DNA from 2 places in the Pseudomonas sp. NPDC089392 genome. Region 2 is predicted to be linked to the other one. Evidence: predicted binding sites of a transcription regulator. Region 2 holds the regulator's gene; the other holds the start of a gene.

Region 1 (4,211 bases), on a different contig from region 2:
GGGTCGTAATCGCGCACCAAAGTGATGCAGCCCTGGCTTTCAGCCTCCACCAGGCTGCAGACCCGCTCCAGCACTTCGTGGATGTTGGTCATGGCCAGTGACGGCAGCTTGTTCGAACCGAGCATGCGGTCGACCAGGTTGCGCAGGCGGTCAGCCTCTTCGATGATCACGTTGGTGTAGTCGCGCAGGCCTTCCTCGGGCAGCTCGCGAGCCAGCAGCTGGGCTGCGCCGCGGATGCCACCGAGGGGGTTCTTGATTTCGTGGGCCAGGCCGCGCACCAGCATCTTGGTGGTTTCCTGCTTGCTCAGCTGGGCCTCTTCCTTGGTGATGCGCAGCAGCCGGTCACGCGGGTGTACCTCCAGCAACAGCAGGGTCTGGCCCTGGTGCAGGATTGGCGTTACCGCGTAGTCGACGGTGATGGTCTGCCCGGTCAGCGAGGTGAGCTGCGCTTCACGCTTGGTGAAAGGGTGCGCCTGCTCGACCGCCTGGCGCAGCGAGCTGAGCGCTTCGGTCGACTCGGTGAACAGTTCGCTGATGAACTGCCCATGGCTGCGCTGGCCACTGACGGCCAGTAACATTTCCGCGGCCGGGTTCATGTACTCCAGGCGCAGCTCTGCGTTGAGCAGCAACGTGGCGGTGGTCAGGTTGTCCAGGAGCAGACGGTGCTGTGCATCGCTGATGGTCATAAGGCGTCGTTGACCTCTTTTGGCGCTTGCCTGGCACTGCTTTGGCCAGGGCCGGACGCGGGTGGGTCCGCTGGTGCGAGACTCTCTACCTCAAGAAAATGCAAGAAACAAACCAAAGCTCCGAAAAGAAGCGGGATTGGCCGATAAAGGCCTGAATCTGCGCGAATTCGGATCATAAACTCTGGATGAAACGTTTCACTTGAACCAGATTGGGGAGCAAATGGGGGCACGACGTTCAGTTGTGCACCAAGATAGAGCATAGCGTGGTGGGGGAGGTTTCTGTCGCTGCCCTATGGTGCAGAAACGAAAACGGCCTCCCGAAGGAGGCCGTCTCGTCTTGATCATGTCATCGGCGCGAGGCGCCGGTCAGATCAGCAGCTGTAGTACAGCTCGTATTCCAGCGGGTGCACGAAGGTACGGACCTTGATCTCTTCTTCGCTCTTCAGCTCGATGAAGGCATCGATGAAGTCGTCGGAGAACACGCCGCCCTTGGTCAGGAACGCACGGCCTTTGTCCAGCTCTTCCAGAGCTTCTTTCAGGCTGCCGCACACTTGCGGGATGTCCTTGGCTTCTTCTGGCGGCAGGTCGTACAGGTTCTTGTCGGCAGCATCGCCAGGGTGGATCTTGTTCTGGATGCCGTCCAGGCCAGCCATCAGCAGGGCCGCGAAGGCCAGGTACGGGTTGGCCGATGGGTCCGGGAAGCGTGCTTCGATACGGCGGGCTTTCGGGCTGCCGACGTAAGGAATACGGATCGAGGCGGAACGGTTGCGAGCCGAGTAGGCCAGCATTACCGGGGCTTCGAAGCCTGGCACCAGACGCTTGTACGAGTTGGTCGACGGGTTGGTGAAGCCGTTCAGGGCCTTACCGTGCTTGATGATACCGCCGATGAAGTACAGGGCGGTGTCGGACAGGCCGGCATAGCCTTCACCCGAGAAGGTGTTCTTGCCGTCTTTCCAGATCGACATGTGCACGTGCATGCCCGAGCCGTTGTCGCCGTATAGTGGCTTCGGCATGAAAGTGGCGGTACGGCCGTAGGCGTCGGCAACGTTGTGCACGACGTATTTCAGGGCCTGTACTTCGTCAGCTTTCTTTACCAGGGTGTTGAACTTGACGCCGATTTCGTTCTGGCCGGCAGTCGCCACTTCGTGGTGGTGAACTTCAACGATCTGGCCCATTTCTTCCAGTGCGTTGCACATGGCAGTACGGATTTCGTGGTCGTGGTCGAACGGCGGAACCGGGAAGTAGCCGCCTTTCACGCCAGGACGGTGGCCTTTGTTGCCGCCTTCCACGTCAGCGTCGGTCATCCACGAGCCTTGCTCGGAGAAGATCTTGAACATCGAGCCGGAGATGTCCGACTTGAACTTCACTTCGTCGAAGATGAAGAATTCTGGCTCTGGGCCGGCGAATACGGTGTCACCGATGCCGGTGCTCTTCAGGTACTCTTCGGCGCGCTTGGCGATGGCACGTGGGTCGCGATCGTAGCCCTGCATGCTCGACGGGTCGACGATGTCGCAGGTGATGATCAGGGTTGGCTCTTCGGTGAACGGGTCCAGAACGGCGGTGTCGTCGACCGGCATCAGGATCATGTCGGAAGCTTCGATGCCTTTCCAGCCAGCGATGGAGGAACCGTCGAACATCTTGCCGACTTCGAAGAAGTCTTCGTCCAGAGCGTCACGCGACGGCATGGTCACGTGGTGCTGAATGCCTTTGGTGTCCGTGAAACGCAGATCAATCCACTTGACGTCATGATCTTTGATGAGTTGAACCGACTTCGACATGTTGTCCTCCGGATGGTCTAGAGCGCGGTGGGCCGCTGCCCTGGAAAAAGGGTGTTGCCGGGCGCGGATAGTCGGCCAAGCTTACCTGCCTCACAAGGGAGCAAATTGCATGCCAGTGCCCGAAAATGGCGAGCGCGGGATAAAAGGGGGCGTTTGCGGGCATTTTGCGGTGGGTTGGGCGGGAAAAATGCACCCTTACGAGGCGATTTTTCGATTGCTCGCACCAATGTGGTGCATGTCTTGAGTTGTGTGACGTTTGCGAGATCGAGCGCCGCCCGCGCGGCGCTTCGCAGCGCAAGGCTGCTCCTACATCTGTTTCGGGCCAATTATTCCTGAGGCAGAGGCGCGCGCCCTTGGTGTCCACCTCAATGTCGTGTTGGACAAACAAGGCGGTCGCGTGCGCTGGTACAGGCTTGACTGGCCCGAAACAGATGTAGGAGCAGCCTTGTGCTGCGAAGCGCCGCGCGGGCGGCGCTCGTTCTCACAGGCGCCACAAAACCCGCCTCCTACATTTATCTGAAAGCTTCTGATCAAAAGTTGGTCAAATCCTGAGCAATTTCCGCTATAATTCGCGCCCCTCATTTTCGGCAGGCCCTGCGCGCGCTGTTAACCAATGAAACTTATCGTCAAAGTCTTCCCAGAAATCACCATCAAGAGCCGGCCGGTGCGCAAGCGCTTCATCCGCCAGCTCGGCAAGAACATCCGCAACGTGCTCAAGGACCTCGACCCTGAGCTCGCGGTCGATGGTGTCTGGGACAATCTCGAAGTGGTCACCCGCGTCGAAGACGAGAAAGTCCAGCGCGAGATGATCGAGCGCCTCACCTGCACCCCGGGTATCACCCACTTCCTGCAGGTAGAGGAATACCCGCTGGGCGACTTTGACGATATCGTCGCCAAGTGCAAGCACCACTTCGGCCACCTGCTGGCCGGCAAGCGCTTCTCGGTGCGCTGCAAACGCGGCGGCCACCACGACTTCACCTCGATGGACGTCGACCGCTACGTCGGCAGCCAGCTGCGTCAGCAGTGCGGCGCCGCCGGCATCGATCTGAAGACGCCTGAAGTCGTGGTGCGCATGGAAATCCGTGACCAGCGCCTGTACGTGATCCACAACCAGCACAACGGCATCGGCGGTTACCCGCTGGGTGCCCTTGAGCAAACCCTGGTGCTGATGTCCGGTGGCTTCGATTCCACCGTGGCGGCCTACCAGATGATGCGCCGCGGGCTGATGACCCACTTCTGCTTCTTCAACCTCGGTGGCCGTGCCCACGAGCTGGGCGTGATGGAAGTGGCCCACTACCTGTGGAAGAAGTACGGCAGCAGCCAGCGCGTGCTGTTCATCAGCGTGCCGTTCGAAGAAGTGGTCGGCGAGATCCTCAACAAGGTCGACAACAGTTACATGGGTGTGACCCTCAAGCGCATGATGCTGCGCGGTGCCGCGCACATGGCCGACCGCCTGCAGATCGAGGCGCTGGTGACCGGCGAGGCGATTTCCCAGGTGTCCAGCCAGACTTTGCCGAACCTGTCGATCATCGACTCGGCCACCGACAAGCTGGTGCTGCGCCCGTTGCTGGCCAGCCACAAGCAGGACATCATCGACCAGGCCACCGAGATCGGCACGGCCGACTTCGCCAAGCACATGCCGGAATACTGCGGCGTGATCTCGGTGAACCCGACCACCCATGCCAAGCGTCACCGCATGGAGCACGAAGAAAAGCAGTTCGACATGGCCGTGCTGGAGCGCGCCCTG
Region 2 (4,211 bases):
GCGTATTTGAAAGAAGGCAAGATGGACTTGCTCTCTAACGTAAGAGGACAGTATGAGGCTCGTTAAAACCCTCCCCCTTTTGCTCAGCCTGAGCGCAGCACTGGGAACCGCGAGCGCCTTCGCCCTGCCGAGTGACCGTGACCAGCCCATCCGCATCCAGGCCGACAACGCGCACCTGGACGACAAGCAGGGTGTGGCCACCTATACCGGTGACGTGATCATCACCCAAGGTTCGATGATGATCAAAGGCAACACGGTCACCATGACCCGTGCGGCCAATGGCGACATCGACGTCGTCACCTCGGTAGGCAACCTGGCCTATTTCGAGCAGCAGCAGAGCGCTGCCAAGCCTGACAAGATGAAAGGCTGGGCGGTCACCATCCAGTACCAGGCGCAAAAAGACACCGTGATCCTCACCGACCGCGCCAAGGTCGAAAACGAGGGCAACACCACCGAAGGCGAAAAGATCGTCTACAACACCCAGACCCAGGTGGCGACCGCCGGGCGCGGTGGCAATGTGACCCAGCCACGTCAGCGCATCGACATGGTGATCCAGCCCAAGAAGAAGGCCGAGTAAATGGCAACCCTCAAAGCCCAGCACCTGGCCAAAAGCTACAAGGGGCGCCAGGTCGTGCGTGACGTCAGCCTGTCGATCGACAGCGGCCAGATCGTCGGCTTGCTTGGCCCCAACGGTGCCGGCAAGACCACCTGTTTCTACATGATCGTCGGCCTGGTCCAGGCCGAACAGGGTCGCGTACTGATCGACAACCTCGATGTCAGCCACCAGCCCATGCACGGCCGCGCCCGCGCCGGCATCGGCTACCTGCCGCAGGAAGCCTCGATCTTCCGCAAGCTGTCGGTGGCCGACAACATCATGGCCATCCTCGAGACCCGCAAGGACCTCGACCGCGAAGGCCGGCGCAAAGAGCTGGAAAGCCTGCTGCAGGAGTTCCACATCAGCCACATCCGCGACAACCTCGGCATGAGCCTGTCTGGTGGTGAACGCCGCCGCGTGGAAATTGCCCGTGCCCTGGCAACCGCTCCCAAGTTCATCCTGCTGGACGAACCGTTCGCGGGTGTCGACCCGATCTCCGTGGGCGACATCAAGCAGATCATCCACCATCTCAAGGCCAAAGGCATCGGTGTACTGATCACCGACCACAACGTGCGTGAGACCCTGGATATCTGCGAAACCGCCTATATCGTCAATGATGGCCGCCTGATCGCCGAAGGCGACGCCGAGACCATCCTGGCGAACGAACTGGTCAAAGAGGTTTACCTGGGCCACGAGTTCCGACTCTGACCCCCGGTACGCGCCTGGAGTACTGGCAAATCGCCCCGAATCCAGGGTTAAAGTTGTTACGGTACTCTAGGCAAACGCTACAATTTAAGGCATAAAACTTGCTTGATCAGGCGCCTCGGCGCCCTCGTGTAGTGGATGGCGCATGCGCGCCGGCGAACAAGGTACTAAGCCCCTGCCATGAAACCATCGCTCGTCCTAAAAATGGGCCAGCAACTGACGATGACACCGCAGTTGCAACAGGCCATCCGCCTACTCCAGCTTTCCACCCTGGACCTCCAACAGGAAATCCAGGAAGCGCTGGAGTCGAACCCGATGCTTGAGCGCCAGGAAGACGGCGACGACTTCGACAACAGCGACCCGATGGCGGACAACGCCGAGAACAAGCCGGCCACCGAAGCCCAGGACAACAGCTTCCAGGAAAGCACCATCAGTGCCGACAACCTGGAAGACGGTGAATGGAGCGAGCGCATCCCCAACGAGCTTCCAGTCGATACCGCCTGGGAAGACATCTACCAGACCAGCGCCAGCAGCCTGCCAAGCAATGATGACGACGAGTGGGACTTCACCACCCGCACATCAGCCGGCGAGAGCCTGCAAAGCCACCTGCTGTGGCAGCTGAACCTGGCGCCGATGTCCGACACCGACCGCCTGATTGCCGTCACCCTGATCGACAGCATCAACGGCCAGGGCTACCTGGAAGACACCCTCGAGGAAATCTGCGCCGGTTTCGACCCGGAGCTGGATATCGAGCTGGACGAGGTAGAAGCGGTACTGCACCGCATCCAGCAGTTCGAGCCAGCCGGCGTCGGCGCGCGCAGCCTGGGTGAATGCCTGCTGCTGCAACTGCGCCAGCTGCCCGCCAACACCCCATGGATGACCGAGGCCAAACGCCTGGTCAGCGATTTCATCGACCTGCTCGGCAGCCGCGACTACAGCCAGCTGATGCGGCGCATGAAAATCAAGGAAGACGAACTGCGCCAGGTCATCGAGCTGGTCCAAAGCCTCAACCCGCGCCCCGGTTCGCAGATCGAGTCCAGCGAACCCGAGTACGTCGTGCCCGACGTCATCGTGCGCAAAGACAGCGACCGCTGGCTGGTGGAGCTGAACCAGGAGGCCATCCCGCGCCTGCGCGTCAACCCGCAGTACGCTGGCTTCGTGCGTCGTGCCGATACCAGCGCCGACAACACCTTCATGCGCAACCAGTTGCAGGAAGCACGCTGGTTCATCAAGAGCCTGCAAAGCCGCAACGAAACCCTGATGAAGGTCGCCACGCAGATCGTCGAGCACCAGCGCGGCTTCCTCGACCACGGCGATGAAGCGATGAAGCCGCTGGTGCTGCATGACATCGCCGAAGCCGTGGGCATGCACGAGTCGACCATTTCGCGTGTTACCACACAGAAATACATGCACACGCCGCGCGGCATCTACGAACTGAAATACTTTTTCTCGAGCCACGTCAGCACCTCTGAAGGCGGAGAATGCTCGTCCACAGCGATCCGCGCGATCATCAAGAAACTGGTTGCAGCGGAAAATCAGAAAAAGCCATTGAGTGACAGCAAGATCGCTGGTTTACTGGAGGCACAAGGCATCCAGGTAGCCCGTCGCACCGTCGCCAAGTACCGCGAGTCCCTCGGCATCGCACCGTCGAGCGAGCGCAAGCGACTGATGTAGCCCCTGAGATGTGCCACAGCGTTTGCGGGGCAGGTGCAAGACCTGCCTCTTTATGCACGGGCAACAAAGGAGAAGCTGTATGCAAGTCAATATCAGTGGACAGCATGTAGAAGTCACCCAGCCACTGCGCGATTATGTGCTTGAAAAGCTCGCTCGCGTGGAAAGTCACTTCGACAAGATCACCAACGTGCAGGTCATCATGAAAGTCGAGAAGTTGCAGCAGAAGGTCGAGGCGACCCTGCAGATTCCCGGCGGCGAAGTGGTTGCCAACGCCGAACACGAAGACATGTATGCAGCGATCGACGCCTTGGCCGACAAGCTCGACCGCCAACTGAAAAAACACAAGGAAAAACAGCAAAGCCTGCTGCAAGGTGCAGCTGCCCGCTGATCCCCCTCATCCATGATCCGACTTGAAACCATCCTGACCCCCGGCCGTTCCCTTGTGAACGTGCCGGGAGGCAGTAAGAAGCGCGCCCTGGAAAAGGTCGCCACCGTCATCGCCGAACAAGTGCCAGAACTGGAGATGCAAGACGTCTTCGAAAAACTGGTCGCCCGGGAAAAACTCGGTTCGACCGGTTTCGGCAATGGCATTGCCATACCGCATTGCCGGCTTGAAGGTTGTTCCGCCCCGGTCAGCGCCCTGCTGCACCTGGAGGCTCCAATCGATTACGACGCCATCGATGGCGCACCAGTGGACCTGCTGTTTGTCCTGCTGGTGCCAGAAGCCGCCACCGATGCGCATCTGGAACTGCTGCGCCAGATTGCCAGCATGCTCGATCGCAAGGAGGTCCGTGATCGTCTGCGTGCGGCCACCAGCAGTGAGGCCCTGTTCCAGGTTGTCCTGGACGTACAGAACGAGCACTGAACATGCGCCTGATCATCGTCAGCGGCCGGTCCGGCTCCGGCAAGAGCACCGCCCTCGATGTCCTGGAAGACAACGGTTACTACTGCATTGACAACCTGCCCGCCGGGCTGCTGCCGCAGCTGGCGGAAAATGCGCTGATCAATACCGAACTGCTGCAGCCCAAGGTTGCCGTGTCGATTGACGCGCGCAACTTGCCCAGCCACCTGACACGCTTCCCCGAGCTGCTTGAAGAAGCCCGTGCCCGGCATATCAAGTGCGACGTGCTGTACCTGGATGCCGATGAGGACGTACTGCTCAAGCGCTTCTCGGAAACTCGCCGGCGTCACCCGCTGACCAATGCTGATCGCTCGCTGGCAGAAGCCATACGCGTGG

Evidence for each region. Region 2 encodes sigma-54, which starts transcription at its own class of promoters, with help from an activator protein. Its sites were predicted from a motif close to ANTGGCATNNANNTTGCTNT; they were not measured.
Region 1: a site for sigma-54 is predicted at 2,562-2,581, ahead of glnA (type I glutamate--ammonia ligase). Genes of this name have one in related genera too.

The regions. Positions count from the first base shown of each region.
Region 1 covers NZ_JBIVIF010000001.1:130,541-134,751, reverse strand. The annotation lists gene glnL (nitrogen regulation protein NR(II)) at 1-686, opposite strand, end outside; gene glnA (type I glutamate--ammonia ligase) at 1,058-2,464, opposite strand; gene thiI (tRNA uracil 4-sulfurtransferase ThiI) at 3,078-4,211, shown strand, end outside.
Region 2 covers NZ_JBIVIF010000005.1:203,779-207,989, forward strand. The annotation lists gene lptC (LPS export ABC transporter periplasmic protein LptC) at 1-66, shown strand, start outside; gene lptA (lipopolysaccharide transport periplasmic protein LptA) at 53-577, shown strand; gene lptB (LPS export ABC transporter ATP-binding protein) at 578-1,303, shown strand; gene ACIP1G_RS07855 (RNA polymerase factor sigma-54) at 1,481-2,974, shown strand; gene hpf (ribosome hibernation-promoting factor, HPF/YfiA family) at 3,054-3,362, shown strand; gene ptsN (PTS IIA-like nitrogen regulatory protein PtsN) at 3,375-3,839, shown strand; gene rapZ (RNase adapter RapZ) at 3,842-4,211, shown strand, end outside.